Regions from separate parts of the Mycolicibacterium sp. XJ662 genome, predicted to be linked through region 2. Evidence: predicted binding sites of a transcription regulator. Region 2 holds the regulator's gene; the other holds the start of a gene.
The links. Region 2 encodes HspR, which represses chaperone genes until heat shock. Its sites were predicted from a motif close to ANNTGAGTNNNNNNNACTCANNT; they were not measured.
Positions count from the first base shown of each region.

Region 1 (7,698 bases), on a different contig from region 2:
TGGCGTTGAGCTCGACGGTGTCGAACTCCTCGACGTAGCGGGCCAGTCTTTTGGCCACTGGCAGACCCGGCGGGTAGAGCACATCGGCCCAGTGCGCATAGGACCACCCCGACGTGCCGATGCAGATCATCGCGACGACGAAACCTTTTCGCGCAGTTCATCGTCCAGCGATACCCGGACCAGCGCGGCCGCCAGTTTCGCCGTCGACCGTGGCGCGAGCGCGGCAAGTTCGTCGGCCTTGCCCGGCAGCCCCAGCTTGCGCGCGCCGTCCTTGGCGCGCTTGTCGAAGTAAGGCCGCGCCCACGTCCAGATGTCCTGCGCCTCGCGCAGGAAGATGTCGGCTCCGGTGTCGCCGATCCCCTTGAACTGCTTGAGAAGTTCGGCCGCGGTGCGCACATCGCCGTCGGCCTCGGCCGCCAACCGCCGCAGGTCGCCGTGGTATTCGTCTTGGACCGTCTGAGCGATGTCGGTGAGCCTGTCCGCCGAACTCTCGTCGTAGCGCACGTAATGCGCACGGCCGAACGCGCGAATCATCTGCTGACGATCCGCGTCGAGCACCGCGTCGGGTTTGCGCAGTCCGTCTGCGAAGAGTTCGCGGGCCGCGCTCACCGCGATCTCGGCGTCGATCGGCTTGCTGGCAAGCATGCACAGGACCAGCAGTTCGAACAGCGGCATCGGCTGGTCCTTGAGCCGGATCCCCGCCTCTTCGGCGTAGGTGGTGCCGGCGTGCTCCAGCAGGCTCTGGACCAGTTGCTTGCGGTCAGAGGTACCCATTTGCGCTGACGTACCCGCGCCGGGCAGGTGACAAACGTCCGCAAGCCGCGCTCACCCCTGAGCGCGAGCAGACGCAGAAGGCCCCAAATTGTCAGCCGGAAAGGGCCTTCTGCGTCTGCTCGCGGTGATATGCGGGCCGGGTCAGGCGGCTGAGGCTTCGGCCTCCTGCGCGGGCACCAGGGCCTGCGCGATGATGTCCGCCACGTCGGTCATCGGCTTGACCTCCAGCGTGTCGAGCACGTCGGCCGGGACGTCGTCCAGGTCGGCCTCGTTGCGCTGCGGGATGAAAACCGTTGACAACCCGGCCCGTTGCGCGGCCAGCAGCTTCTGCTTGACGCCGCCGATCGGCAGCACCCGGCCGTTCAATGTCACCTCACCGGTCATGCCGACGTCCGAGCGCACCTGGCGCCCGGTGACCATCGACACCAGCGCGGTCACCATCGTGACACCGGCCGACGGACCGTCCTTGGGCACCGCGCCCGCGGGCACGTGCAGGTGGATCCGGCGCTCCAGCGTCTTCGGGTCGACGCCCAACTGATCAGCGTGCGAGCGCACATAGGACAGCGCGATCTGCGCCGACTCCTTCATCACGTCGCCCAGCTGACCGGTCAGCTTCAGGTCCGGTTCGCCCTCGGTAGCGTTGGCCTCGATGTAGAGCACGTCGCCGCCCATCCCCGTCACCGCAAGGCCGGTCGCCACGCCGGGCACCGCGGTGCGCTCGGCCGACTCCGGCAGGAACCGCGGACGGCCAAGGTACTCAACGAGATCGGGCTCGTCGATGACGACCACACCGGGTTCGGTGGCCAGTTTGGTCGCGACCTTGCGCATCATCTTGGCCAGCAGCCGTTCGAACTGCCGCACACCCGGTTCGCGGGTGTAGTCGGCGGCGATCTTGCGCAGCGCGTTCTCTGTGACCTCGACTTCATCCATGGTCAGCGCGGCACGTTCGCGCTGCCGGGGCAGCAGGAAGTCCTGCGCGATGGCCAGCTTGTCGTCGGCGGTGTAGCCGTCGATCTCCACCAGCTCCATGCGGTCCAGCAGCGCCGACGGGATGTTCTCGATCACGTTGGCGGTGGCCAAAAACACCACATCGGACAGGTCCAGATCCAGGTCCAGGTAGTGGTCGCGGAACGTGTGGTTCTGCGCCGGGTCCAAGACCTCCAGCAGCGCCGCCGCCGGATCCCCTCGGAAGTCCGAGCCGACCTTGTCGATCTCGTCGAGCAGCACGACGGGGTTCATCGAACCCGCCTCGCCGATCGCGCGCACGATACGGCCGGGCAGGGCGCCGACGTACGTGCGCCGGTGACCGCGGATCTCGGCCTCGTCGCGCACGCCGCCCAGGGCGACGCGGACGAACTTGCGGCCGAGCGCACGGGCCACGCTCTCACCCAGCGACGTCTTACCGACGCCGGGCGGGCCGGCCAGCACCATCACCGCACCCGAGCCTCGGCCGCCGACGATCTCCATCCCGCGCTGAGCGCGACGCGCCCGCACGGCCAGGTATTCGACGATGCGGTCCTTGACGTCGTCCAACCCGTGGTGGTCGGCGTCGAGAATCTCGCGCGCCCCCTTCAGGTCGGCGCTGTCCTCGGTCGTGACGCTCCACGGCAGGTCCAGCACGGTGTCCAGCCAGGTGCGGATCCACCCGCTCTCCGGGCTCTGATCGCCGGCGCGCTCCAGCTTGCCCACCTCACGCAACGCCGCCTCGCGGACGTTGTCGGGGAGGTCGGCGGCCTCCACGCGGCTGCGGTAGTCATCCGATCCGTCGGGTTCACCCTCGCCGAGCTCCTTGCGGATCGCGGCGAGTTGCTGGCGCAGCAGGAATTCCTTCTGCTGCTTTTCCATGCCCTCGCGGACGTCCTCGGCGATCTTGTCGGTCACCTCGACCTCGGCGAGGTGCTCACCGGTCCAGTCGATCAGCAGTTTGAGCCGCTCGGCGACATCGGGTGTCTCCAGCAGCTGACGCTTCTGCACCTGCGTCAGGTACGAGGCGTAACCGGCCGTATCCGCCAGCGCCGACGGGTCGCTCAGCTGGTTGACGAAGTCGATGATCTGCCAGGCTTCCCGACGCTGCAGCATGGCCAGCAGCAGCTTCTTGTACTCGCCGGCCAGCGTGCGCGCCTCGTCGGTCGGCTGCGGCTCCTCCACTTCGGTCACCTCGACCCACAGCGCGGTGCCCGGGCCGCTGGCCCCGACGCCGATGTGTGCACGGCTATTGCCGCGCACCACCGCTGCGGTGCCGTTGCCCCCGGCGATGCGGCCGATCTGCACGATCGAGGCCAGCACACCGTAGGTGGGGTAGCGGTCCTCCAACCGCGGCGCGATCAGCAGTTCGCCCGGACCATCGGACGCGGCCGCCCTAGCTGCTTCAATGGCCGCGCGTGCGGCATCGTCGAGTTCGATCGGCACCACCATCGACGGCAGCACGATCGGAGTGCTCACGAACAGCACGGGCACTGTCTTGGCTTCAGCCATCACACCTCCAAAGTTCAGTCAGATGGACTCAACCTTGGCCAGGCCCGGTTTGTTCCCGCCGGAGCGCGCTCATTCTGTTCGCGAGACGTACACCAGGGCTGTGAATACCACCGATCGAACGACCCTGGTGTACGTCTCGCGAAATGCCGCCCGCCCCACAGAAGGCAGGGAGCCTGCCGTTCGGGGGTTACGGCAGGCTCCCTGTGTGGGGTGGATTAGACGGCGCCGGAGGCTCCGAGCACCCGCTGGATGTCGGGCTTCATCTGCTCGAGCTGCTGCCCCCAGTAGCCCCAGCTGTGCGTGCCCTGCTCGGGGAAGTTGAACACACCGTTGGTGCCACCCGCGGCGACGTAGTTGTCGCGGAAGGTGATGTTGGTGCGCAACGTGAACCCTTCGAGGAACTGCGCGGCCATCAGGTTCTGGCCGGCGGCGCCGGAGTCCAGATCCGACGGGGTGCCGGTACCGCAGTAGATCCAGAGCCGGGTGTTGTTGGCGACCAGCTGACCGATGTTGACCATCGGGTCATTGCGCTTCCACGCCGGGTCCGTCGAGGGACCCCACATGCTCTCGGCGTTGAAGCCGCCCGCATCCTGCATCGCCAGCCCGATCAGCATCGGCCACCAACCCTCGGAGGGGTTGAGGAAGCCCGACAGTGAAGCGGCGTAGATGAACTTCTGCGGGTGGTAGATCGCATACGTCAGCGCGCTGCTGCCGGCCATCGAGATGCCGACCACCGCGTTGCCGTTCTGCGACACGCCCCGGTTGGCCTCCAGCCAGGCCGGAAGTTCCTGGGTCAGGAACGTCTCCCACTTGTAGGTGTAGTCCTGGCCGTTACCCCGTGACGGCTGGTACCAGTCGGTGTAGAAGCTGGACTGACCGCCGACCGGCATGACGACCGACAGCCCGGACTGGTAGTACCACTCGAACGCCGGGGTCTCGATGTCCCAGCCGTTGTAGTCATCGCGGGCGCGCAGACCGTCGAGCAGGTACACCGCGTGCGGCCCACCGCCCTGGAACTGCACCCGGATGTCGCGGTTCATCGCCGCGGAGAACACATCCAGGTACTCGACGGGCAGACCTGGCCGGGAGAACGCGTTAGCGGTCGCCGACCCCCCGACGATGCCGGCCAGACCGGGCAGGGTCGCCGCAGCCACGGCGGTCACCGCCAAACGGCGCAACAGTTTGGTTCTGGTACCTCGGTACCTCTTTAGAAACTTCATAACGGCAACCAACCCACCTTTCATCGCTTGTTACAAAGCAATTGCCGTCGCTTTCCTGCGTTATGAAACACGCCTCCCGGCCCGGTCGACGCGTGCAACACTCGGTTGCCACATCGCGGTTGGCTAACGATTACGACTCGCCTCGGACTCAAGGACCGCCGATATGTCGTGTGACCAGTGAGAAAGTAGTGACTAGTGTGACGACGGCGCATGGGCGGAATCGCCACGCGAGAACCGGTGCAGCTGGGTCACGTGGCGTGGGCCGAGTTCGTCCAGCGACGTCACACCAAGCAGCTTCATTGTGCGGCTGACCTGCGACGACAGGATCTCGATGGCGCGTATGACGCCGGCCTCGCCACCGGCCATCAGCCCGTAGAGGTAGGCCCGACCCACCAGCGTGAAGCGGGCGCCCAGCGCTATCGCGGCGACGATGTCGGCTCCCGACATGATCCCGGTGTCCAGCAAAACCTCGGTGTCGCCGCCGAGCTCACGTGCGACGCGCGGCAGCAGGTGGAACGGCACCGGGGCGCGGTCGAGTTGGCGGCCGCCGTGGTTGGACAGCACGATCCCGTCGACGCCGAGCTCCACGACCGCGCGCGCATCCTCCAACGTTTGAATTCCCTTGACCACCAAGCGGTTCGGCCACTGCTTCTTGATCCAGGCCAGATCCTCGAACGTGACGGTGGGATCGAACATGGTGTCCAGGTATTCGGCGACCGTGCCGGGCCAGCGGTCCAGCGACGCGAACGCCAGCGGTTCGGTGCTCAGCAGGTCGAACCACCAGCGGGCGCGCGGTACCGCGTCCAACACCGTGCGCAGGGTCAACGTCGGCGGAATCGACATGCCGTTGCGGGTGTCGCGAAGCCGCGCACCGGCGACCGGAACGTCGACGGTGACCAGCAGCGTGTCGTAGCCGGCCGCGGCGGCGCGCTCCACCAGCGCCATCGACCGGTCCCGGTCCTTCCACATGTAGAGCTGAAACCAGTTGCGGCCGTGTGGGTTAGCCGCCTTGACGTCTTCGATGGACGCGGTGCCCAACGTGGACAGCGCGAACGGGATGCCCGCCGCGGCTGCGGCGTGGGCGCCGGCGATCTCACCTTCGGTGTGCATGAGCCTGGTGAACCCGGTCGGGGCGATGCCGAACGGCTGGGCCGCCGCGGCGCCCAGCACGGTGCGGCTGGTGTCGATCGTCGCGACGTTACGCAGGATGGTCGGATGAAACTCGATGTCGCGGAACGCTTGTCGGGCCCGGGCCAGCGACAGCTCGTCCTCGGCGGCGCCGTCGGTGTAGTCGAACGCCGCCCTGGGGGTGCGTCGCTTGGCGATTCGGCGAAGGTCCTCGATGGTCAGCGCGGCGTCGAGCCGATGCTTGATCCGGTTGCGCGTGGGTCTGCGGAACTGCAGCAGCGGGGCAAGTTCGCGGGGCCGGGGTACGCGTCGCCTCATCGGGCTCAGTCCTGCGCGGCCAATGCCTTGCGCAGGTTGGTGCGCCGTTCCTCGATGGCCTGCCCGATGTCCTGTAACAGCACTGGTCGGCGCGCGGCCAGTTCCTCGATGGCCTGACGTTCGACCTGCAGTGCGGTGACTTCCTCGAGCGCACGCGCCGATGCGGTGACGGGTTCGCGCGTGAGGGTGGTCTGCCCGAGGAAACCACCCTTTTCCAGGGTGGTGACCGTGGTGACGGTGCCGTCGTCTGCGGTGGTTATCAGCCGCACCCGTCCCTTGACGATGAACGTCATGTTCGTGGGGACGTCACCGGCGTACTGGAGGTACTCATCGGAGCCGTATCGGACCAGGCGGACGTGGGGGAGCAGGCTTTGTTGGTCGTCGTGGCTCAGCCGCAGGGTCGGCGCGATGACCCGCAGCGATGCCTCGATCCGCTCCGGTGTCTCGAACTCGTCTTCGGCCTCGTCGAAGTGCAGGCCCGCACGACGCGACGCGTACCAGACCCACCGCCGAAACAACGGCTCGGCGGTGAAGTCGTCGGCCGGCGTGCGTAGCGGAATGCAGGTGGTGTACGACAGCGCACCCGTGCATGTGCTGGACGGCTGCGCACCGTGGCGCAGCTGCGGCAGCATTTCGGCGACCCGGTTGAGCATCGCGATGACCTCGTCGGGTGCGTCGTCGACCGAGAATACGGTGTTGACGTACAGCGCATGGGTACCGGTCGGCCGGCTCAGGTTCGTGAAGGACGCTGCCGCCAGCACCGAGTTGGGCATGATCAGAAGACCCTCGCCGGTATCGATATGCGTTGCTCGCCAGTTGACTTCGACAACGCCACCGCGACCCGACGGGGTATCGATCCAATCGCCCAACTGGAACGGCTGCTCGAAGAGCACCAACAGGCCCGAGATGATCTGGCCGACCGAGTTCTGCAGGGCCAGACCAAGCACGATCGATGAGACCCCGAGCGCGGCGAACAGGCCACCGACGTTCGCACCCCAGATGTAGGCGAAGATCAGCCCGACGCCGAGCGCGATCAGCACGAACCGGGCGACGTCGAGAAAGATCGACGGTATGCGTTTGCGCCAGGTGCCTTCGGGCGCCCCGTGGAACAGCGTGGCGTTGAGCCCGGAAAGCAGCAGCAGCAGCACCACGAAGCCGAACACCGTCGCCACAATCCGCACCGAGGTCGCCTCGTTGGAGACCTGCATCGCCTGCACCAACAGAATCAACAGCGCGGCCAGCGGCAGGATGTAGTTGCGTAGCAGGTGAACCGGGCGCGCGAGGTGGCTCCCGCGGCGATGCAATGCGTTGTGAAGTTCGGTGAGGATGACCAGACAGATCGGGAAACCCACCGCAACACCGACGGCCCACCAGAACCACGGTGCCTCGAAAACGCTTCTCACGGCTGCTGCTCCGAGAGCCGCCAGATGGGTTGTTCTTCACCGTCGACGGTGATCACACCGGCGGAGGTGAACTCGCGGCTGTCACGCATCGCCTCGTGGACCCGTGACGTGACATACACGCCGGGTTGCGGTGAGCCGCTCTGTACCTGGTAGGCGAGGTTGACTGCCGAACCCCACATGTCGTAGGCGAGCGTGGATCGGCCCACCAGACCACTGGAAACCGTGCCGGTGTCGATACCCGCACGCAATCGCAACTCGTGGCCGGTCTCGAGATTGAATCTGTCGATGGTGCGGTGCATTTCGGCGGCGAAGTCGATCGTGCGCCGCACGTTGTCCAACCGTGGGACGCTCAGGCCACAGCTGGCGAGGTAGCCGTTGTG
Region 1 is NZ_JBEFTL010000008.1:60,263-67,960, reverse strand. Features, by position in the region: gene ABQE93_RS19745 (DUF72 domain-containing protein) at 1-130, opposite strand, end outside; gene ABQE93_RS19740 (HhH-GDP family DNA glycosylase) at 127-774, opposite strand; gene lon (endopeptidase La) at 916-3,249, opposite strand; gene ABQE93_RS19730 (esterase family protein) at 3,465-4,469, opposite strand; gene ABQE93_RS19725 (alpha-hydroxy acid oxidase) at 4,662-5,915, opposite strand; gene ABQE93_RS19720 (mechanosensitive ion channel domain-containing protein) at 5,921-7,318, opposite strand; gene ABQE93_RS19715 (adenylate/guanylate cyclase domain-containing protein) at 7,315-7,698, opposite strand, start outside.
Region 1: lon (endopeptidase La) is a predicted target of HspR. The motif match lies at 3,261-3,283, and genes of this name have one in related genera.

Region 2 (7,698 bases):
AGTACGGCAAGACGTTGGGCGCCACGGATACCTCCATTCCGGGGCTGACCGTTTGGCAGCTACCCGTGCACGGCGACAACCGCGGCTGGTTCAAGGAGAACTGGCAGCGCGCGAAGATGGTCGATGCCGGAATGCCGGATTTCGGGCCGGTGCAACACAACATCGCGTTCAATGAGTCGCTGGGTACGACGCGCGGTATCCATGCCGAGCCGTGGGACAAGTTCGTTTCGGTTGCGGCCGGGCGGGCTTTCGGTGCCTGGGTCGATCTGCGTGCCGGCGCAACGTTTGGTGCGGTGTTCACCGTCGAACTCGACCCATCACGCGCCGTTTTTGTGCCGCGCGGGGTGGGCAATGCGTACCAAACCCTCGAGCCGAACACCGTCTACTCCTACCTCGTCAACGACCACTACTCCCCCGACGCGAACTACACCTCGGTGCATCCCGGCGATGAGCGCGTCGCCATCGACTGGCCAATTCCGTTGGACCAAGCCGTGTTGTCAGCCAAGGACCGGGCCCAGCCGCGCCTGGCAGAAGTCGAACCCATTGCGCCGCGTAAGACCCTGATCGTCGGCGCCGACGGACAACTGGGCCGCGCATTGCGCCATGCGTACGCCGACGCGACCTCCGTCGAGTTCGCCGGGCGCGCCGATCTCGACCTCGCTGCCGGTGACCTCGCTTCCGCCCGTGCTTGGCGCGAGTACGACACGGTCATCAACGCCGCGGCCTACACCAACGTCGACGCGGCCGAGACCGCGGAAGGCCGTGCCGCGGCGTGGGCTACCAACGTCACCGGTGTGGCGGCCCTGGTGCGGGTCGCCGCTGAGCATGGCATCACCGTCGTGCATATCTCCAGTGACTACGTGTTCGACGGCACGAGCACGACGCCGTACCGAGAGGACCACCCGCCTGCGCCTCTGGGCGTGTACGGACAGACCAAGGCCGCCGGCGATCAGCTCGTGGCCACGCTTCCGCGTCACTACATCCTGCGCACGTCGTGGGTGATCGGCGACGGGCGAAACTTCGTACGCACCATGTTGTCGCTGGCCAACAACGACGTGAACCCGTCGGTCGTCGACGATCAGTTCGGACGCTTGACGTTCACCTCGGAGCTGGCCCGGGCGATCCGACACGTCACCGACACCCGCGCACCCTATGGCACCTACAACGTGACGGGATCCGGTTCGGTTCGGTCATGGGCGCAGATCGCGCAACGCACATTCGACGTCGCCGGCCATGACCCGAGTCGGGTGACCGGCGTTTCCACCGCCGAGTACTTCGCCCAAGCCAAGGGACCCGTGGCTCCGCGCCCGGCCAACAGCGTTCTGGACCTGACGAAGATCGAGTCCACCGGCTTCGTTCCCGTCGACGCCGACGAGACGCTGACGAACTACGTCGAACTCCATGCCCGCGAAAGCCACCATCTGACGAGCCCTTGATCGCCCCCTGCGCCGGACCGGCTCCAGATTCGAACCCAACACAAAAGCTTCAAATAGCAAATAGTTGGCGCCGTTAATAAAGACCCCGGCAACTATAGGACGGGGATACACCTAGCCGGTAAAGTGTCACGAATGGCTGCCAGGCACTCTGCGGCAAAACGCGCCGCCAGCAGCGCTAAACGCCGCCGTGGCCGTCACCGTGAGCAGCAACGTCAGAGTGAGGTTGCGCTTTGGCTCGGTACCGGTGCAGTTGCCATCGGGGTATGCGCCGGGATGGCGGCAGGGACCGGAGTTGCCCACGCCGACACCTCCGGCAGTGATTCCGCATCAGCCAGTGACAGCAAATCTGATGGGCAGAGCACCGCCGATGGCGACGACTCAAACGGTCGTGACACTGCCGCCACCATGCGTAACGCGACCGTCGCGGAGAGCCTCGACGACTCCAGCTTCGACGACGTCGACAGCAGTTTGGAGCCCGCCGACGAGGAGGACGATCTCGCCGAGTTAGACGATGAGGACTTCGCCGAAGAAGACCTCGGAGAAGACCTGGACGACGAAGACGACGCCACAGACGAAGAACTTGAAGACGAAGAACTTGAAGACGACGAACCGTTAGAGGACGACGTCACCGGCGTCGGCATCACCGACGACCCCGCACCAGAAAACCCGACCGAGAACGCTCCCACGATCGAAGCCGCTACCGAGGACGACGTCGCCGAGGAGAGCCCCGCGGAGCCCACGGCCACGACCGTCGATCTGGTCACCGCCAGCGACGAATGGCTTTCTCCGTATGGAGTGTCCCTCTCCTCCTGGCTAAGCGAACGCCAGGTAGACGGGGCTTCCTCACCGGGCACCCTCGCGGGACCAGTAATCACCCCGTTCGCCGGCGAGTTCGACTTCATCATCGATTTTCCCGGCGTGCTGGCTTCCCTCATCGCCCAGACCCAAGCCGCCATCGCACCGCTCGGCATTCTCAGCTTCCCGGTCCACATCACCCTCCAGGAAGCCATCATTGCCGTGGCCACCAACGAGTGGCGAGGCCGAGCGCTCATCGGCCACGGTGCGGACGGCACCGCGGACAGCCCCGACGGAAAGCCAGGTGGCTGGCTGTTCGGCAACGGCGGCGACGGCTATTCCCCGCCCGCGGGCTCCGGCCAGAACGGCGGCAACGGTGGGGCCTCGGGGTTCATCGGCAACGGCGGCAACGGCGGCGACGGTGCATCCGGCGGCACTTTTGTGGGGATCCCTCCCGCCGGCGGTAAAGGCGGCAACGGTGGGCACGCGTTCCTGTGGGGCAGCGGCGGCAACGGCGGTCGCGGCGGTGACGGCGGTTGGAACTTGACCGGCACCTTACAGGGAGGCGGTGGTAACGGCGGGAACGGTGGTAACGGCGGATTTTTCACCGGCAACGGCGGGGCCGGCGGCCGGGGTGGCGACGGCGGCTCGGGTGGTAACGGCGGCAACGGCGGTCACGTGCTGAGCTTCGCGCTCGGCCACTTCAACCCGTTCTACGTACCCGGAACCGTGATGGGCGGTGACGGTGGCGATGGCGGCAACGGTTCGACTGGCACCGGCGGCAACGGCGGCAACGGCGGCATCGCCCTCAACTTCGAGTACCCGCCCGTGAGCGCCCTACTGAATGTCGTCGCGTTCATCTTCCCCACTAACGGTGAGCCGATGCGGGCGATCGGCGGGGCGGGCGGCAATGGCGGCAACACCGGCAGCATCCTTCTTTCCGGCGGCACCGGCGGCAGCGGCGGCAACGCGTACTCCCTGCTGGCCGATGCAACCGATATCCCCGGCGCGGCCATCGGCGGCAGGGGCGGTGACGGAGGCACCAACGGCCTCGGGTTACGCGCCAACGGCGGTTCCGGCGGCGACGCTTACGCGTTCGATCTCCGAACCCCCGGGCAGCCTGGTGCCGGCGGGAGTTGTGTCCTCGGTATAGGCGTCTGCCCCGGCAGCACAGGAACCCCGCCCATCCTGCTCACCGGCCTGATCGACCTCATCCGGCTTGTTGTCGGCGGCCTCAATTAGCCGCCTATCGCACTAAACCGCTGTAACACAAGGAATTAGCGAAGTCCGACCGCGCAGCGAGGCGTTTCCCGCATTTGCGCATATCTCAGTATTCGAGTTACCGGTACTGGCGGTACCGCCGGTGTAAGGTGATGCCCCGTAGGGGGAGCATTAATGAAAAATTTCGTGTGCGAAAGTTTGCACCAATTGCAGCGGCAGATTCCGGCTGCGGGATTTCGGGTACCGAGACGTTATGTCGCGTGATGTAGGCGCAACTGACAGCTACGAGTTCGAAGTGGCTGTGGGCGCGGCGGCGCAGGAGGCGGTCTGGAAAACCCCGCATCCGCTGACCCACCAACTGGCAGAGGACGACCCACGGCGGGAGAAGTACCTGCGTGAGTACCAGTCCTCGGTGGGGCGTCAGGTCCTTGACGCGATCGCTCGCCTGAAAAACGGCAACGCCTGCCAGCGACGCTGAACGCCCCCGCCGACTAACGCTGGTTGCGCGGCTGCCACACCACCAACGCGGTGCTCTTGGCCCGCGGCTGCGCCCGCAGCTCCTCGAGCTCGCGCGTCAACTCCTTGACCCGCGACTGCAGCGCCTCGACCTGGTTGGTCAACTGGATGATGCGCTTGATCCCCGCGAGGTTCACACCCTCGTCCTGAGAAAGGCGCTGCACTTCCCGCAGCAAGTCAACGTCGTGCTGCGAGTAGCGCCTGCCGCCACCGGCCGTGCGCTGCGGACGCACCAGACCCAGCCGGTCGTAGGTACGCAGCGTCTGCGCATGCATACCCGCCAACTCGGCGGCGACCGAAATCAGGAACGTGCGCGCGTCATCGTTGGAACGCTTCGCCGCCATCACGCACCTGCCCATCCTGCCCGCGGGTCAAACCCGCTGGCCCGCTCGGCCTTGGCGTATGCCTCCAGCGCCTCGGCCGCCTCGCCCTGCAGGTTCGGCGGCACCGCCACCTTGACCGTGACGAGCAGGTCGCCGTGGCCACCGGAACGCTTGGGCACCCCACGTCCGCGCACCCGCAGGATCCGTCCGTCCGACGTTCCCTTGGGCACCCGCACGCCGACCTTACCCTCCAGAGTTGGCACCGAAAGCGTTGTGCCCAGTGCTAATTCATGAAAGCTCACCGGTACGGTGACGGTCAGGTCGTCGCCCTTGCGACCGAAAACCGTGTCCGGGCGCACATGGACGGTCACGTACAGGTCGCCCGACGGCGCACCGCGTAGCCCGGCCTCACCCTGTCCGGCCAGCCGGATCCGTTGCCCGTCCTCGACGCCCGGCGGGATCCGCACATTGATCGTGCGGGTCCGGGTGGTGACACCGGTGCCCTTGCACTCCTGACACGGGTGCTCGATGATCGAGCCGCTGCCCCGGCATTCCGTACACGGTTCGGAAAACCCGAACGCGCCCTGGTTGCGGCTGATCACGCCGGCCCCGTTGCAGTTCGGACACACCTTCGGGCTGGTGCCCGGACGTGCGCCGCTGCCATGACAATTCGTGCACGGCGCGGGGCTGGTGAGGCGCAGCGGCATCGCGACGCCCTTGGTCGCCTCGAGGAACGACAGTTCGGTCTCGGTCTCCAGGTCGTTGCCGCGCCGCGGCCGGCTCGGCCGGGGCTGCTGTGCGCCCCGCCCGAACAGACCGCCGAACAGGTCGCCGATGTTCGCACCACCGGTCTGACCGGCCGCATCGAACAAGTCGTTCAGGTTGAACTCGACACCGTCAGAGCCGTAGCCACCACCGAACCCGCCGAAACCGCCGCCACCGCCGCCGCCGAACCGGCCACGACCGAAGCCACCGTTGGCGAAAAGCCTTCGGGTCTCGTCGTATTCCTTACGTTTGGCCGGGTCGGTCAGCACCTCTTTGGCTTCCGAAACGGCTTTGTACCGTTCCTCTGCCGCCGAGTTGCCCGGGTTTCGGTCGGGATGGTTTTCGGCGAGCAGCTTGCGCGCCGCCCGCTTGATCTCCTGGTCGCTGGCGTCAGAGGAGACGCCGAGCTCGGAGTAGAAGTCCTTCTCGACCCATTCACGCTGGGCCATGTCGCGTCACCTCCTTACCATTTGCCTAGTCGCTATTAGGATTCTGCTGCCTTCTCGTCCGATTCGTCGGTGTTATCCGACGTGTCGGCGGATTCGGGAATGGTGTCGACGACACCGACCATGGCGTGGCGTAGCACGAAATCTCCGACCCGGTAGCCGCGCCGCATCACGGTTCCCACGACGGGATGGGTGCCGTCGCCCTCGTGCTGAACGGCTTCGTGCAGCTCGGGATCGAAATCGTCGCCCTCGTCACCGAAGGCCGAAAGACCAAGCCCCTCAAGGATGCCGGTCAGCTTGTCAGCGACCGCCTTGAACGGCCCGGACTCCAGGTCACCGTGGCTGCGCGCCCGGTCCAGGTCGTCGAGCACCGGCAACAGCTCGGTGAGGACGGTGGCCTTGGACCGCTCGGCGATGACCTGCTGGTCACGCAGCGTGCGCTTGCGGTAATTGTCGTACTCGGCCTTTACCCGCTGAAGTGTGGATTTCAGCTCGGTGACTTCCTGCGGCGAACCCCCGGCTTCCGGCGCCGGCTCACTAGGAGCCGGCCCGGTCGCCTGTTCACGTACTTCGCCAGTGTCGGGGTCGATACGCCGCTTGTCGGTGACAGTCACCGGCTCGTGCGAATCGTTCTGGCTCACTTGTTCTCCTGGTCCTCGTCGACAACCTCGGCGTCCACCACATCGTCAGCCGACGAGCCCGTGGCGCCAGCGTCGGCGGTGCCGCCGCCTGCGGCCTGTTCGGCCTGGGTCGCCTCGTAGATCGCCTGGCCGAGCGCCTGGCTTTCGACGCCCAGCTGTTCCATCGCGGACTTGATCGCAGCGATATCGGTGCCTTCCAGCGCCTTCTTCGCGTCGGCGATCGCGCCGTCGACCTTGCTCAACGTGTCCTCGGGGACCTTGGATCCGCCTTCGGCCTCGCGTTGCTCCTTGACGAACTTCTCCGTCTGGTACACCAGCGACTCGGCCTGGTTGCGGACGTCGGCCTCCTCACGGCGCTTGCGGTCCTCCTCGGCATGGGCCTCGGCATCCTTGACCATCCGGTCGATCTCCTCCTTGGAGATACCGGAGCCTTCCTGGATGCGGATGGTGTTCTCCTTGCCGGTGCCCTTGTCCTTGGCGGTGACGTGCACGATGCCGTTGGCGTCGATGTCGAACGTCACCTCGATCTGGGGCACACCGCGCGGCGCCGGCGGAATACCGGTCAGCTCGAAGCTGCCGAGCAGCTTGTTGTGCGCGGCGATCTCACGCTCACCCTGGTACACCTGGATCTGCACCGACGGCTGGTTGTCGTCGGCGGTGGTGAACGTCTCCGACCGCTTGGTCGGGATCGTGGTGTTGCGCTCGATCAGCTTGGTCATCACGCCGCCCTTGGTCTCGATACCAAGCGACAACGGCGTAACGTCCAGCAGCAGAACGTCTTTCACCTCACCCTTGAGCACACCGGCTTGCAGCGCGGCGCCCACCGCGACAACCTCGTCCGGGTTGACACCCTTGTTGGGCTCCTTGCCGCCGGTCATCTCCTTGACCAGATCCGAGACGGCGGGCATCCGGGTGGAGCCGCCGACCAGCACGACGTGGTCGATGTCGGACACCGAGATGCCGGCGTCCTTGATCACCGACTGGAACGGCTTGCGGGCCCGGTCCAGCAGATCCTGGGTGATGCGCTGGAACTCGGCACGGCTGAGCTGTTCGTCGAGGAACAGCGGGTTCTTGTCCGCGTCGACGGTGATGTAGGGCAGGTTGATCGACGTCTGCTGGCTCGAGCTCAGCTCGATCTTCGCCTTCTCCGCGGCCTCCCGCAGCCGCTGCATCGCCATCTTGTCCTTGGTCAGGTCGATGCCGGAGGTGCCCTTGAACTTCTCGACCAGCCATTCGACGATGCGGTCGTCCCAGTCGTCGCCACCGAGGTGGTTGTCGCCGCTGGTGGCGCGCACCTCGACGACGCCCTCGCCGATTTCCAGCAGCGATACGTCGAACGTGCCGCCACCGAGGTCGAAGACCAGGATGGTCTGCTCACTCTGCCCCTTGTCCAGCCCGTAGGCCAGCGCCGCGGCGGTGGGCTCGTTGACGATGCGCAGCACGTTGAGACCGGCGATCTGGCCGGCGTCCTTTGTGGCCTGACGCTGGGAGTCGTTGAAGTAGGCGGGCACGGTGATCACCGCGTCGGTGATGTCCTCGCCCAGATAGGCTTCGG
Region 2 is NZ_JBEFTL010000001.1:352,240-359,937, forward strand. Features, by position in the region: gene ABQE93_RS01665 (sugar nucleotide-binding protein) at 1-1,436, shown strand, start outside; gene ABQE93_RS01670 (PGRS repeat-containing protein) at 1,569-3,473, shown strand; gene ABQE93_RS01675 (hypothetical protein) at 3,706-3,930, shown strand; gene ABQE93_RS01680 (heat shock protein transcriptional repressor HspR) at 3,944-4,312, opposite strand; gene dnaJ (molecular chaperone DnaJ) at 4,312-5,505, opposite strand; gene grpE (nucleotide exchange factor GrpE) at 5,541-6,143, opposite strand; gene dnaK (molecular chaperone DnaK) at 6,140-7,698, opposite strand, start outside.